DNA from 2 places in the Exiguobacterium sp. UBA1053 genome. Region 1 is predicted to be linked to the other one. Evidence: a T-box and tRNA genes for the amino acid it is inferred to sense, from the RefSeq annotation. Region 1 holds a T-box; the other holds one or more tRNA genes.
The links. A T-box is a leader RNA that pairs with one kind of tRNA and senses whether it is charged. The one in region 1 lies ahead of B3G15_RS10080 (valine--tRNA ligase), so its partner is inferred to be a tRNA-Val.
Positions count from the first base shown of each region.

Region 2: it encodes a tRNA-Val, which carries the amino acid that the T-box ahead of B3G15_RS10080 (valine--tRNA ligase) is inferred to sense. The anticodon was not compared.

Region 1 is NZ_DCDO01000013.1:453,865-461,744, reverse strand. Features, by position in the region: gene B3G15_RS10115 (glycosyltransferase family 2 protein) at 1-62, shown strand, start outside; gene B3G15_RS10110 (AI-2E family transporter) at 90-1,232, shown strand; gene hemA (glutamyl-tRNA reductase) at 1,447-2,787, shown strand; gene hemC (hydroxymethylbilane synthase) at 2,871-3,797, shown strand; gene B3G15_RS10095 (uroporphyrinogen-III synthase) at 3,787-4,467, shown strand; gene hemB (porphobilinogen synthase) at 4,464-5,453, shown strand; gene hemL (glutamate-1-semialdehyde 2,1-aminomutase) at 5,450-6,760, shown strand; T-box leader at 6,815-7,044, shown strand; gene B3G15_RS10080 (valine--tRNA ligase) at 7,095-7,880, shown strand, end outside.
Region 2 is NZ_DCDO01000005.1:158,020-165,899, forward strand. Features, by position in the region: gene B3G15_RS04930 (HAMP domain-containing sensor histidine kinase) at 1-1,071, opposite strand, end outside; gene B3G15_RS04935 (YdhK family protein) at 1,219-1,770, shown strand; tRNA gene B3G15_RS04940 (tRNA-Val) at 1,817-1,889, opposite strand; gene B3G15_RS04945 (nitroreductase family protein) at 2,029-2,655, opposite strand; gene yhfH (protein YhfH) at 2,842-2,988, shown strand; gene B3G15_RS04955 (polysaccharide deacetylase family protein) at 3,400-4,026, shown strand; gene B3G15_RS04960 (YkyA family protein) at 4,042-4,683, shown strand; gene B3G15_RS04965 (EamA family transporter) at 4,784-5,686, shown strand; gene nagE (N-acetylglucosamine-specific PTS transporter subunit IIBC) at 5,710-7,218, opposite strand; gene B3G15_RS04975 (CsbD family protein) at 7,432-7,629, opposite strand; gene B3G15_RS04980 (ornithine--oxo-acid transaminase) at 7,784-7,880, opposite strand, start outside.

The DNA.
Region 1 (7,880 bases):
GAAACTGGGGGCAGATGGAGCGCCAACGTCTCGAAGACGTCACCGAGGAAAAAGTCGGCTGACGAATAGGTATGAGGGGGATAAGTTAGGTGGAGTTGCTACGAAACAAATGGTTCAAAACATTAATCTGGGTATTGATGATTTTTCTCGTCATCTGGGTTGGAACGAAGATTTCATTCTTATTCCAGCCAATTCGAGTCATGTTGGCCTTGATTTTCCCGCCATTGATCATCGCAGGGATCTTCTATTACTTTACGCTCGGTATCGTGGACGCTTTACAGAAGCGGGTCAAGAAGCGTGGTCTTGCCGTGCTGATCGTCTTGCTTGGTTTCATTACAATCCTGACGATTGCGGTTGCATCAATCGGACCGATTTTAGTTGAGCAGGTGACGGATTTTGCAACGAGCATTCCGACGCTTGTCGTTGAATTGCGCGATCAGACGTTAAATTTACGCGATCAATTGATGAACAACCGATTCATCTCGACATGGGTACACGAGAATACGGACTTGTTTGACAAGTGGACGAATGAAGCAACGTCGTATATCGGCACAGTCTTTAAGTCTGTCTCGACATCTGTCGGAACGATTTTCGGTGTCATCTCTTCGACCGTTTTAATCATCGTCTTAGTACCGTTCATCTTAGTTTACATGTTGCTTGACGGCTATAAGTTTCCGGATTCTGTCGTGAAGCTATTGCCGAAAAGCTATGAAACAGAAACACGTAAAATCTTGCACGATATGCACGTGACAGTGAAGCATTATGTCAATGGACAGGTCATCGTCTCGATCTGTGTCGGTCTCATGTCATTGATTGGCTTCTTCATCGCCGATATTCAATATGCGCTACTGCTCGCCTTATTCTGTACGGTCACGAACATCATTCCGTATCTTGGTCCCTACATCGGTGCTGTACCGGCGGTCATCGTCGGGTTCATTGATGATCCGATCAAAGCCGTCTATGCGATCATCACGATCGTCGTCGCGCAGCAAATCGAGTCGAACTTGATTTCTCCTTATGTCCAAGGAAAGACACTCAAGGTTCATCCGTTGACGATCATCATCGTCTTGCTCGTTGCTGGGAAAATCGGTGGAATCATCGGTGTCATCTTGGCGGTTCCAACATACGCAGTTTCAAAAGTCGTCGTTCAAAATATCGCTCGGATCTATCGTTTACGTCAGCAGCGTCTCGACGTACCGGACGTGACGGTATCACCTGAATCCTTGAAGTAAAGTGTAACCCTCTGCTCTTTTTAGGAGCAGAGGGTTTGTGATTTTCATGAGAGAGGGATAAGGTAGAAGAAGAGAAAAAATGAAGAAGATTTCACAACTTCGACTCATTTTAGTTTATAAATTGATTGGAATCTTTTTTATAATGGTTATAATGTAGGATAGAGAACGAAAAGATAGATCGGAACGAAATCTTTGGACGTAAGGGGTAGAGCGCATGCATATCGTAGTGGTCGGCTTGAATAACAAAACAGCGCCTGTATCAATACGCGAACAAGTCTCATTTGGGGAGCATGAGATGAAGGGAGCGGTCGTCGCATTGCGCGATGAAAAAAGTATTTTTGAGAGTGTCATCGTCTCGACATGTAACCGGACGGAACTGTACGTCGTGACGGATCAGCCACATACAGGACGGTATTATACGAAACGTTTCCTTGCAAATTGGTTCGGATTGACGATGGAGGAACTCGAGCCGTATCTCTTCATTCATGAAGGGTTCGATGCGATGAAGCATCTGTTCCGCGTGACAAGTGGGCTTGATTCGATGATCGTCGGTGAAACGCAGATTCTTGGTCAAGTCAAGACAAGCTTCTTCATGGCGCAAAAGCTTGAAACAACAGGAACGGTCTTCAATAAACTCTTCAAAGAAGCGGTCACGCTCGCCAAACGGGCTCACGCAGAAACTGGAATCGGTGAAAATGCCGTTTCTGTCAGTGCTGCTGCTGTCACGCTTGCCGAACAGTTACTCGGATCGCTTGAAGATAAATCAATCGTCGTCATCGGTGCAGGAGAAACCGGCGAATTGACGACGCTTAACCTATATGAAGCAGGGGCACGCGATATCACGGTCTTTAACCGGACGTTAGCTAAAGCAGAAGAGGTCGCGAATCGGTTCGAAGGATCGGCACATTCGATTAACGAGATGCAGTGCGGTTTGCTTCGGGCAGACATCGTCATCTCTTCAACGGGTGCAAAACGTGCCATCATCAAACGGGAAGACATCGCGGCAGCACAACTGTTCCGTCACGATCGTCCATTCCTCTTGATCGACATCGCCGTACCACGCGATATTGAACCGACCGTCGGTGACTTGCCAGGTGTTCATTTGTACGATGTCGATGATTTGACATCAATCGTCCAACAAAACATGGCGGAACGGATGAAGGAAGCAGCGAAGATCGAACAACGGATTGAAGCAGCAATCGCTGAGTTCGAAGGTTGGATGACGACACTTGGTGTCGTACCGATCATCACGGAATTACGAGACCAGGCGTTACGCATTCAACAAGAAACGATGCAAAGCTTAGAACGGAAGTTACCGGAGATGTCGAAACGTGAAAAAACTGTCATTGGCAAACACATGAAATCAATCATCAACCAGTTGTTGCGTGAGCCGTTGTCTTACATTAAAGATGCGGCAGCGAAGCCAGATGCCGATGAGCGGATTGCGCAGTTCATGGATACGTTTGCATTAAATGAAGACTTGTTCGAGGGGCTCGAAGATGACGTCATGACATCAGAAGAGACGACACCTTCCGCAAAAGCTGTGAACCGGTGAACAAAGCACGATTTGTGTTACAATAGAAAATGCATGGGGCGGACTTGTGCCGCCCCTTTATCATTGTACAGGGGGATTTTAGCATGCGAAAAATCATTGTTGGATCGCGAAGCTCGAAGCTAGCGATGACACAGACGAAATGGGTCATTGACCAGTTGAAACAAGCCGGCGCGCCGTATGAGTTCGAAATCAAGAACATCATCACAAAAGGGGACCGCATTTTGGATGTGACGCTCTCGAAAGTCGGCGGTAAAGGATTATTCGTAAAAGAGATCGAGCAACAGATGATTGACGAAGAAATCGATTTTGCCGTTCACAGCATGAAGGATCTACCTTCTGAATTACCGGACGGTCTCATCATCGGTGCAACACCAGCGCGTGTCGATGCGCGTGATGCCTTGATCACGAAAACAGGCGAAGGTCTTGCTTCCTTGCCAGAAGGTGCAGTTGTCGGCACGAGTAGCTTACGTCGTGGGTCGCAATTGCTAAAACTCCGCCCTGATTTAAAAATCGAATCTATTCGCGGAAACATCGACACACGACTCGATAAATTAAAGAATGGTCCGTTTGACGGGATCTTGCTCGCAGCAGCTGGTCTAAAGCGGATGGGTTGGTCTGAAGACGTCGTCTCGGAATATCTCTCGACAGATGACATGATTCCAGCCGTCGGTCAAGGAATCCTCGGCATCGAATGTCGCGAACATGACCAAGAAGTACGTGACCTTCTGCACCTGATCCATGATCAGATGACGGAAAAAGTAGCTTACGCAGAGCGCGCTTTCTTAGCGGCGATCGAAGGAAGCTGTCACGTTCCGGTCGGTGGATTCGCAACGATCAACGAAGACATGTCAACGACACTTGTCGGATTCATTGGATCCGTCGATGGAGAGCAAATCCTACTCGAGCGCGAATCAGGTCTTGACCCGATGCAACTCGGTCAAGATGTTGCCGAACGTCTGCTTGCTTCGGGCGGTCGTGAGATTCTCGCGACACTTCCGGATGACTTGTAAGCAGGTACTCTTCACGGGCAGCCGACCACCGACGACCGAGCAGATCGCGCGACTGCGCGCTGTTGCGATCGAGTCAGTGCACTATCCTGTCATTGAAACGCGACCGGTTTCGTTTACGTTGCCAAGAGGAATTGATTGGCTCATCGTGACGAGTCCGAATGGTGTCCACCGGATTGCTGATGCGTTGCCTGAATTAGCAGCAACGCGTATCGCGGTCGTCGGACGAAAGACGGCAGACGCACTTGCGAAGTACGGTCGAACAGCCGACTTCTGTCCGTCGACCTTTACAGGAGACGCACTCGTCGCAGAACTCGGACCACACTTGTCTGACGGCGATCATATCGTCTTTGCGCGAGGGAACCGATCGCGGCAAGCGCCGGTCGATCAGTTACGAAACCTGAATCGATATACGATCGAAGATATCATCACCTATGAAACCGTTACTCGTCGGCTACCTGAAGCACTTGTCAGAACAGCCACCTATATTGGACTGCAGAGTCCTTCCGCTGTCGAAGCGATTGCTCCACTATCCCCGCAGACGACATTCATCGTCATTGGGACGATTACGGAGCAAGCAGCAAAAGCAGCCGGACTTCAACCGATCCATGTCGCCCGTGAATTCACGGTGGACGGCATGATTGATCGTATCATTGAGGAGGAATCAGCATGAATACTTTAGAATACGCACGTCACCGTCGTTTACGTCATACCGCATCACTCCGGTCACTCGTTCGTGAGAACCAGTTGCATAAATCAGATTTGATTTATCCGATTTTCGTCGCTGAAGGCGAAGATATTAAACGCGAAGTCAGCTCGATGCCTGGCGTCTTCAACTTATCACTTGATCATCTGACGGCTGAGATTGAAGAAGTCGTCGCACTCGGAATCGAATCTGTCATCTTATTCGGTGTTCCGCATGACCACTTGAAAGACGAGCAAGGATCAGGTGCGTTTCACGATCACGGGATCGTTCAAGAAGCGACACGTCTCGTCAAGAAGGTTGCCCCGCAGCTAACGGTTATCGCTGACACATGCTTATGTGAATATACGTCGACAGGTCACTGTGGGATCGTCGCCGACGGTACGGTCGATAATGATGCGTCATTACCGCTTCACGTCAAAACAGCGATCTCACAAGCTCGAGCGGGTGCCGACGTCATCGCTCCATCATCGATGATGGACGGATTCGTCGCAGCGATTCGTCAAGGATTAGACGAGAACGGCTTCAGCCATATTCCGGTCATGAGCTATGGTGTTAAATATGCGTCTGCTTATTACGGTCCATTCCGTGATGCAGCGAACTCGGCACCGGGAGAAGGTGACCGGAAAGGTTATCAAATGGATCCAGCAAACCGTCGCGAAGCGTTCCGCGAAGCAACAGCGGACGTCGATCAAGGAGCTGACTTCATGATCGTTAAACCTGCACTTGCGTTCATGGATATCATTCGCGATGTGCGCGAGCGAATTGATCTGCCGATTGTCGCGTATAACGTATCGGGTGAGTATGCGATGGTCAAAGCCGCTGCCTTGAACGGCTGGATCGACGAAGAACGAATCGTCCTTGAGACGATGCTTGGCTTTAAACGAGCAGGCGCTGATTTAATCATCACCTATTTCGCAAAAGACATTTGCCGTTACCTGGAGGGGTCGAAATGAGCTTAATTAACCAGAACTCAAAATCAAAAGAAGCATTCGAGCGGGCACTCCCGCTCATGCCGGGTGGTGTCAACAGCCCGGTCCGTGCTTATAAATCGGTCGGGATGACACCGATTTTCGCAGATCATGCGAAAGGATCAAAGCTCTATGACATCGACGGAAAAGAGTATATCGATTACGTCTTGTCATGGGGACCAATGATTCTTGGTCATGCCGATCCAATCGTCACGTCAGCGATCCAAGAACAAGCGACACGTGGCTGGAGTTACGGGACACCAACGGAAATCGAATCAGCGATGGCGGAAGTCGTCATCAGCCGGGTGCCGTCGGTCGAAGTCGTCCGGATGGTCAACTCAGGAACAGAAGCGACGATGGCAGCGCTTCGTCTCGCGCGTGGTTACACAGGTCGGACGAAAATCCTCAAGTTCGAAGGCTGTTACCATGGTCACGGTGACTCGCTCTTGATTAAAGCAGGTTCAGGTGTCGCGACACTCGGATTACCCGATTCACCAGGCGTTCCGGCGCAAATCGCGAGCATGACGCTGACGGTTCCATACAACGATTTGGACGCTGTCCGGATCGCGTTCGAAAAACACGGCGACGATATCGCTGGTGTCATCGTCGAACCGGCTGCTGGGAACATGGGCTTCGTACCACCAGAACCAGGCTTCCTCGAAGGCTTACGGGAGATCACGTCGGAAAACGGCGCTTTATTGATCTTTGACGAAGTCATGACCGGTTTCCGTGTCGGATTCCACTGTGCGCAAGGACATTTCGGTGTCACACCGGACATCACATGTCTCGGTAAAGTCATCGGTGGCGGCATGCCAGTCGGGGCTTACGGCGGACGTCGTGACATCATGGAACAGATCGCACCACAAGGTCCAATCTATCAAGCGGGTACATTATCCGGGAACCCACTCGCGATGGCAGCGGGTCTAGCGACATTGACACAATTGAAACCAGAACACTATGCAGAGTTCGACCGGAAAGCGAGCCGTTTGTCAGAAGGCTACCTGAACGCTGCGGCGAAATACAACATTCCGCTGACGACGAACCGTGCAGGCGCGATGTTCGGTGTCTTCTTCACGGATGAACGTGTCACGAACTTCGAAAAAGCGAAAACATCGAATCTTGAGATGTTCCGTTCGTATTATCAAAAGATGGCGGCGCGTGGTGTCTTCTTACCACCGTCACAATTCGAAGGTCTCTTCCTGTCGATCGCCCATACGGACGAAGACATCGAACGGACGATCGAAGCCGTCGAATTGACGTTCAAGGAACTCCAAGTTGAATTTGGTCGTTAAGCAGTTCTTGACGATTACTTGAACTCTCGGCTAAAATGAGTAAAGAAGAAAATGGCAACAGCGATGACGGGAAGAGTAGTCCTGTATTCGTACCGGTGTAGAGAACACATCCTTGGCTGAAAGATGTGACGGGCGAACAGGAGGAAGGTCACCCCACGAGCTGGTATCGTGAGTCTTACGAGCGATATCCGTCCTCCACACGTTACGTGGCTCGAGGGCATCCGATTTTGGATGAACTAAGGTGGTACCGCGGAAAAAAGCAACGGCTTTCTTTCGTCCTTAGCATAGGACGAGAGAAGCCGTTTTTATTATGGACAAAAAGGGAGCGATCAGGATGCAGGAATTATCAATGCCAACGAAGTATGATCCGCAGGCAACGGAAGAAAAATGGTACGACTTTTGGGTGAAAGGTGACTATTTCAAAGCCGATCAGGATCCAGAAAAAGAGCCGTACACGATCGTCATTCCACCACCGAACGTCACAGGTAAATTGCACCTTGGTCACGCGTGGGACACGACGTTACAAGACATGCTGACACGGATGAAGCGGATGCAAGGATTCGACGTCCTTTATCTACCAGGAATGGACCATGCCGGTATCGCGACGCAAGCAAAAGTCGAACAAAAACTGCGGGCAGAAGGACAATCACGTCTTGAAATGGGTCGTGAGAAATTCCTTGAGCAATCATGGGCATGGAAAGAAGAGTACGCGTCAACGATCCGTGCACAATGGGCAAAACTTGGTCTCGGACTCGATTATTCGCGTGAACGCTTCACGCTTGACGAAGGATTGTCAGAAGCGGTTCAAGAAGTCTTCGTGAAACTTTACGAAAAAGGCTTGATCTACCGCGGCGAATATATTGTTAACTGGGACCCAGCGACGAAAACAGCGATCTCGGATATCGAAGTCATCTACAAGGATATCGAAGGTGCTTTCTATCACTTCAGCTATCCACTAACGGACGGTTCAGGTCACGTTGAACTAGCGACGACACGTCCTGAGACGATGCTCGGTGATACAGCGATCGCCGTGAACCCGAAGGATGAGCGTTATGCTCACCTCGTCGGAAAAACAATCACGTTACCAATCGTTGGTCGCGAGATTCCGATTGTTGCCGAT
Region 2 (7,880 bases), on a different contig from region 1:
TCGTCGTGCATTTTCAATGATATTCACGATCATCTGACGGAGCTGCTGAGCGTCACCCATCACTTCTAATCGCTCACCTTCTATCTCGAACGAAACATTTTCTTGTTCGATGTCTTGACGCATCAATCGTATCACTTGATGAATCAAGTCTTCGACATCGACAGGTTTTCGCTCCATCATAAAAGCATTGGCGTCAATTCGTGCTAGCCAAAACAATTGCTCAATCCATTCATTCATTTGCTGACTTTCTTCTCGAATGATCGTAATGTAGCGTTGTTGCTCATCCGGCGTCAACGTTTGGCGTTCGAGAATATCCGCGTATCCCTTTATATATGTCAATGGTGTTCGTAGTTCATGAGATACGGTTGCTAAAAATTCGGATCGTTCCCGATTCAAAAAATCGAGATCTTGTTTTAATTGCTGAATCGAACGCGCCAATTGTCCCAGTTCATCTTTTCGATCAATCGGCAACTCTCCACCTTCTCCATCCAATAGACGCGCTGTCGCTTTTTCCATCTGAATCAACGGACGAGAAATGAGTCGGGTCGTCCAAATGCTTGCCGCACCTGCTAATAAAAGCGCTAGCAGACCCACTTGGAGAAACTGCTGTTTCAACGGATCAAGTACGTGATCTACGATTGCTTTAGAAGCGAACATGAATACATGACCACGATGTTCCCCGTCAATGGTGATGGGACTGTCCGTCATTAAAAAGTCACGCATCGTCACGATTTTTCCTTGTTGACGGTAATCAAAATCCGTATGCTCTAACATGCTCTTCATCTCATTCGACAAAGGTCGTGACGCTTCGAGTTGTTTTCCATCTGCATCAGTGATCACCACAGTAAACGATGAATCTGCTTCCATCATGCTGACATGGCGCATCGTCGTTTGGTCATAGGAATCGACAAGGACATCACGGTGTGTATTTCCTCGGTTCAGTAAACCGTCTACTACTTCCTGCGTTCGTGTTTGAGACAACTGATAATACAATGTCCCAAACAACACACTGCCACAAATTAAAAATGCCGCAAGCACGATTCCTCCGACTGAGTATGAAATACGACGCATGACGATTCCTCCTTTTTCTCCCCACTTTTAGTATAGCTAAAAAAAACGCGATCGACGCAGGCAAACGAAACTGTCACCTCATCTGCACACGATTTGCATATACGCTGGGTATAGTAAAGAAGACTAGTGACTTCAGGAGGGTTTTATATGAAAAAATCATTGACATTAACCGCACTTGCTCTTAGTTCTACGCTTTGGCTCGGTGCATGTGGATCCGCCAATAACGATGGAAGTAATAGTGACTCACACGATATGTCTCATGGAGATATGATGCATTCGAGCGACGGAAATCTACCATCCGGTTTAAAGGAAGCCAGTGATCCGACTTATCCGAAAGGAAGCAACGTCACGTTGACGACGGATCATATGGACGGTATGGACGGAGCTAAAGCAACGATTGCGGGAGCTTACGACACCGTCGTCTATGCGATCAGTTACAAACCGACTACTGGTGGAAAGATGGTGAAAAATCATAAATGGGTCATTCAGGAAGAACTCGATCCCGTTCCAACTAAGCCACTGCAAGTTGGTGATGAAACAACTGTCAAAGCGGATCATATGAAAGGTATGGATGGAGCAAAAGCGACGATTGATGAAGTAAAGGAAACGACGGTCTATATGGTGAACTATGAACCGACGGACGGTGGAGAGATGGTGAAAAACCATAAATGGGTCACAGAGGATGAGATAAAGAAATAATAAAAAAAGCCCGCTTTTCCTATAAAGGAAAAGCGGGCTTTCGGTATGATTCTGACTGGGCTCGAACCAGCGACCTCTACCCTGTCAAGGTAGCGCTCTCCCAGCTGAGCTACAGAATCGTGTTTGCAGTACGTTATGTACTTGCTAGGACATGTATTAATATATCAAGAAACTAAAAGGCTGACAAGTCTTTTTCTGAAAAAAAATAAAAAAATTAAAATGGAGGAATTGAACCCCGCTTCCTCCATTTTGAATGACTTACAGGAAGGTCGATACTTGATCAATCGGTAAACGTAGTGCCGGACGCTTTTTCGCATCTTCAACCGCTTTTCCGACAGCAATCAACATGACCGGTACATACCGTGACTCGGTGATGAACGTTTCCGCAAAACGTTGATGATCGAATCCACCCATTGCGAGTGTTGATAATCCACGCGCTTCTGCCGCAAGCATCAATTGCATCGCAGCAAGGCTCGCATTCGACATTGCCGCATCGCGCCCATAGGCTTCACTTTGATAAGCGCCTTCTACCTGTGCCTTGATCGAATCAAATAAATCCTCTGTCATGCCACCTGCTTCTACTGCTGGACCGTACACCGGATTGTAGTTTCGATTAGCTTGAACATCACCTAAGATCGCAATGACTGCTGAAGCCGAAGTGATAGCCGGCTGATTGTATGCGATCGGTGCAAGCTGTTGCTTCGATTCTTCTGAATGGAAGACCGTGAAATGCCAGTGTTGCAAATTCCAAGCACTCGGCGCCGCTGTCGTCCATTCTAATAATTCTTCCACTTCCTGTTTTGAAAGTTTGAACGTTTCGTCGTAATGACGAACCGAACGTCTTTCTGTTAAGACACGCATTGTATCAAGTGTTGCCTGTGTCATGTGTAAATCCCCCTTATTATTATCAGATTACTTAGATATCGTAGCATGTCTCTTTTTTATTGTCCTCTATCAATACTTCAAACGAATTTATTGTTATAAAACAATAGTTGACATTAAACTTCTGTACTAATACAATAAAAACAAGAAAAAAGACCATTGCGTTTATTTTTGAAGGAGGAAAAACACATGGAACAACCCCTTTACCAAGAAGCATCTGCTGCATTCTATCGTGAGCTTCCCGTCAAAACGTGTGCCCATTGCGGAAAAGAGATGGATGAACAATGTGAATCCTATCAAACGGAATGCGATGAGTGTGCTGTAACAGAACACTAAATAATACATGAAACAATCACTTACTTAGTGGTTGTTTTTTTATTTCTTGCAAACTCTTTCTAAATAAATCGATATTTTTTAGAAAAATCGATTTTCCGTCATCTTTTTGTCATCTGTTTGTTACAAAAGAAACAGTCAGAATGTTACATTATCTGTATATGATATTTTTGACAAAAGGAGCGACAGACAACGATGGATCCATTTACCTCAAGCCATGCTAGCGAACTCGGTCCACGACCGCGTACAAAAAAAAGAAAGTTTTTCCCTCGGTTTTTCTTACTTCTCACCCTTGTTTTTCTCGGAGTTGGGGGATATGTCGCTTACCGATACGTATTTACTCCTGAACAACAATCCATTACGACAGGTAAATCCATTACTGAAGTCCCTGTCGTCAATATGGAAAAAGCACGCGTGGAAAAATGGAATGGTGTGACGAAAAAAGTCGCTTATTTAACATTCGAGGATGGTCCATCCGCATTAACACCGGACTTACTTCGAACATTGGATCAACTTCAGACTCGTGCCACTTTCTTTTATCTCGGAACACAAATAGATGCTTTTCCGCAAGAAGTCAAAGCTGCTGCTAAAGCTGGACACTATATCGGATTACACGGGGAAACACACGATTACGATACATTGTACGAAAAAGGAAAGTATGTCTCAGAGATGCAAAGTGTTCAGAAGAAAATCCATGAGTTGACGAAGCTAACACCATATTTGACACGACCACCTTATGGCTCTGATCCAGGCATCACGAAAAAAATGGCATCTGCCATTCATTCAGCAGACTTCCGCGTGTGGGACTGGTCAATCGATTCAATGGACTGGTATTACAAAGATAGTGCAAAAGAAGTAGCGAATACGGTCATTCGGCGAGCAGAGCGTCCGTTTGAAATCATTCTCTTACATGAACAACCACAAGCCATCAAAGCACTTCCATCCATTGTTGCCGGACTTCAGAAAAAAGGCTATCAATTCGCGATTTATGATGAAGATTTCCATATTCCGTACAACTTCGCGCAACACTCGAATTTATAAGGAGTTACTATCCAGATGAAAAAAACATTCGTAGCAGTACTGTTCCTGTCGAGCTTTGGACTCGCTGCCTGTTCCAACGATTCACCAGCCTCTCTTCATGAACAGCTAGAGCAACAAGTGAAAGGTGAAGAGAAAGCATTCACGCTAGCTGATCAACGTGCTCGTAAGGATGAAATTTCAGTTAATACGTACCAAGCCGTTCTTGATGCAGGTGCTGAAGAAATCAAACGCTCTCAAAATGAACGAGAGGAATTAGAATCCTTAAATGACGAACGGCTTGCTTTATTGAAACAAGAAGAAACGTTACGTAAGGAAACGTACGCTGCACTCGATCTTGAAGAATTGAAGGATGCTGTCAACAAACTTGATGGTAAAGCAAAAACAGAAGGAACCGCCCTCGTGACAATCATCAAGGAACGCGAGCAGACATTTCAAACGTTCTCGAAAACGTATCGACAAGCGATGGACGCTGAAAAGAAAGTGCTTTCACGCTTGACGAAAAAACCGGATTTCGTTAAGATTGATGAGTCAACAGCGGATTTAAATCGTTTAACACGGAAAGCTACCGCGTCATTAAAGAAGTGGAATGCGCTGACCGTTCAGTATAATCAAACGAAAACCCGGCTGTATCGTTTGCTCGACACATCAACTCAATAAATCACACAGGTTGCAACCAAACCCTGTCCAAAAAACCTGGACAAGGCCCTGTTGCAACCTTTTTTGTGTGGTTTTTATTAAAAATGGAGGGAATTTATTCATGCATCGTTCAAAAGCAACCTTATTCGTTCTGATTGGCGCTATCAGTTATGGTGTCCTCTCAACGATCGTCAAACTCGCTTATGCCGCTGGATTTAACTCAGCAGCCGTTTCAGGTAGTCAATTTTTCTTCGGGTGGCTCATGATTTTCGGACTTGCCTTATTTACGAAAAATCTTCGTCTCGATCTCAAGACAGCTGGTCTGCTCATGCTGATCGGTATCTCAAGTGGTACAACCGGTTATCTTTACTATCAAAGTCTTCAAACCGTATCCGCGTCCGTTGCGATCATTCTCTTATTCCAATTCACTTGGATTGGTGTCATCATCGATGCGCTCGCATTCAGACGTTTACCCAGTCGTGCGCACTTTCTGTCCGCGATTCTACTAATTGGCGGAGCCATTCTTGCGAGTGCCGCTTACTCGAGTCCACTCGATTTACGTGGAACATTATTCGGTCTTGGAGCAGCTGTCAGCTTCTCAATTTTCTTACTCGCTAGTGGACGCATCGCCAATCATTTACCCGTCATCAAGAAAAGTTTTTATATGATGACAGGTGGTCTTGCTTTCGTCATGACCATGTATCCACCGACGACATTCTTGTCTTCTGCAAACTTCGAAAATGGACTTCTGTTATACGCGATTCCGCTCGGTCTGTTCGCATTGATTTTACCACCGCTCTTATTTGCTGCAGGCGCCCCTCATCTGTCTCCAGCAAGCGTTTCTTTGCTCGGAGCGGCTGAACTACCGACAGCAGTCATCTGTTCCGTCTTAATTTTAGGAGAACATCTGATGAGTTCCCAATGGATTGGGATCGTCATCATCTTGATCGGAATCTTTTATCCAATCTATCGCTCAAGCAAAACAGCACCTGTTGCGAACGTACAACAAAACGACCTTTCCTGAGTTCAGGAAAGGTCGTTTTTTCTTTACTTCTGTCGCTTCATCGCATCCGCAACGAATTCGACGTCTGTTCCAATGATGATTTGCACGCTGGTCGCGCCCATCTTCATGACACCTTTTGCTCCAGCCGCTTTAATCGCCGCTTCGTCAATGATGCTTGGATCTTTGACTTGAAGACGTAAACGTGTCGCACAGTTATCAATCGACGTGACATTTTCTGTTCCTTTCAATCCGGCAAAAATTTGAGCTGCTTGTTGCTCATATTTATCGTCTGAATCTGTCAGAACGACTCCCGTGTCTGTGACGAGCGATTCATCTTCACGACCTGGTGTCTTCAGATCAAATTTCGTGATCATGAAGTAGAACAGGAAGTAGTAGACGACCGCGAACGCGAGACCAACCGGGATGAGAAGTAATGGTTTTGTGGCAATACCGAAGTTCAAGGCATAATCAATGAAACCAGCCGAGAAGGAGAAGCCATGTAAAATACCTAGTAAGTTAACAATGGCCATCGATAGACCTGTTAAAACTGCATGAATGACATATAAAACAGGTGATAAGAACATGAACGAGAACTCGATTGGTTCCGTGATACCTGTCAAGAAGGACGTCAGTCCAAGACCAATCATCGCTCCAGCAACTGCTTTTCGATTTTCCTTACGCGCAGCCATGACAATCGCAAAAGCTGCAGCCGGTAAGGCGAACATCATGATTGGGAAGAAGCCCGCTTGATAAATCCCAGCTGTCGGATCTCCAGCGAAGAAGCGCGCGATGTCACCGTTCGCGACCGTACCATCTGCTTTTTCATATGAACCGAAGACGAACCAGAAAATATTATTTAAGACGTGGTGTAAGCCGACAGGAATCAAGAGACGGTTAAAGAATCCAAACAGAGCAGCGCCTCCTGCACCAAGGCCAACCATCCATTCACCAGCACCGTTGATGCCTTGCTCGATGAACGGCCAGACATAACCAAAGATGAAAGCAAGTACAAGCATGACCGCTGATGTAATGATTGGAACGAAACGACGACCACCAAAGAATGCTAACCAATCCGGTAACTTAATATTATAGAACCGATTGTATAGAAGTCCTGCGACGATACCCGCGATGATTCCACCGAATACCGCCATATTAACGGTCGAACCGAGTGTCGCCTGATTCGCGATCGAACCAAGTGTCGCTCCGTCGACCTTGGTCGAGGAATCATTGACGATCGCAGCGATCGCATCATACTTCGCCTGAATCTGTGCGCTGGAATAATCCTTGTTCATCGAGTCGACGCCATTCTTTAAGACGAGATACCCGATGGCCCCGGCAAGACCCGCTGCCCCACTCGCATCGATTGATAGACCAATCGCGACACCAATGGCAAAAATCAGTGGAAGGTTATCAAAAATAGCCCCTCCTGCTGCTACCATCAACGGAATATCAAGCATATCCGACGAACCTAACCGGAGCACGATACCCGCAGCCGGTAATACTGCGATTGGTAGCATCAAGGCTTTACCAATTCGTTGTAGAAACTGCAACATACCTTTCACCCTTTCCTGAATAAAACGATAATGACAGAACAATGTAAACGCTTTTACGTTTTTAATTATTCCATATAAATATCTAAATGACTAGACCTTTATACAAATTATTCATTATCTTTTTTTATTGATATAAAAATTCATTATAGCAGACACTAAAAACCGGACTAGAGTCATTCTCCAGTCCGGTTTTTCTATTTAATTTCAACGGTCTTAGCGGCGATTTGTATCTTCAAAATTTTGTTGGACGTTACCGACTGTTTTCTTCGCCTCGCCTTTTACTTGATCTTTTTTACCTTCGCGTTCTGTTGATTTATCGCCTGTTGCTTTCCCGAGCGCTTCTTTCGCTTTACCTGCTACTTTATCGACAAGACCATCTACTTTTTTATTGAGACCACTGTTGTTTGACATAACCATTACCCCCATTTAAAAGTTTTTTTTGCGATAGTTGTCTGTTCCCTTGTCTCTGATTTTCAAACGTTTCCTGTATCAAAACCAACACTTACCTAAACAAAAACAACAGTGAACGTCCTGTTCACTGTTGTTTAATCTAAAGCTATTCTTTTTATTGGGCGACGGAAACGCCTAATACTTGTTCAATCCGTTCGAACGCCCAATCCAACTCTTCTTTTGTAATGACGAGCGGTGGTGCAAAGCGAATG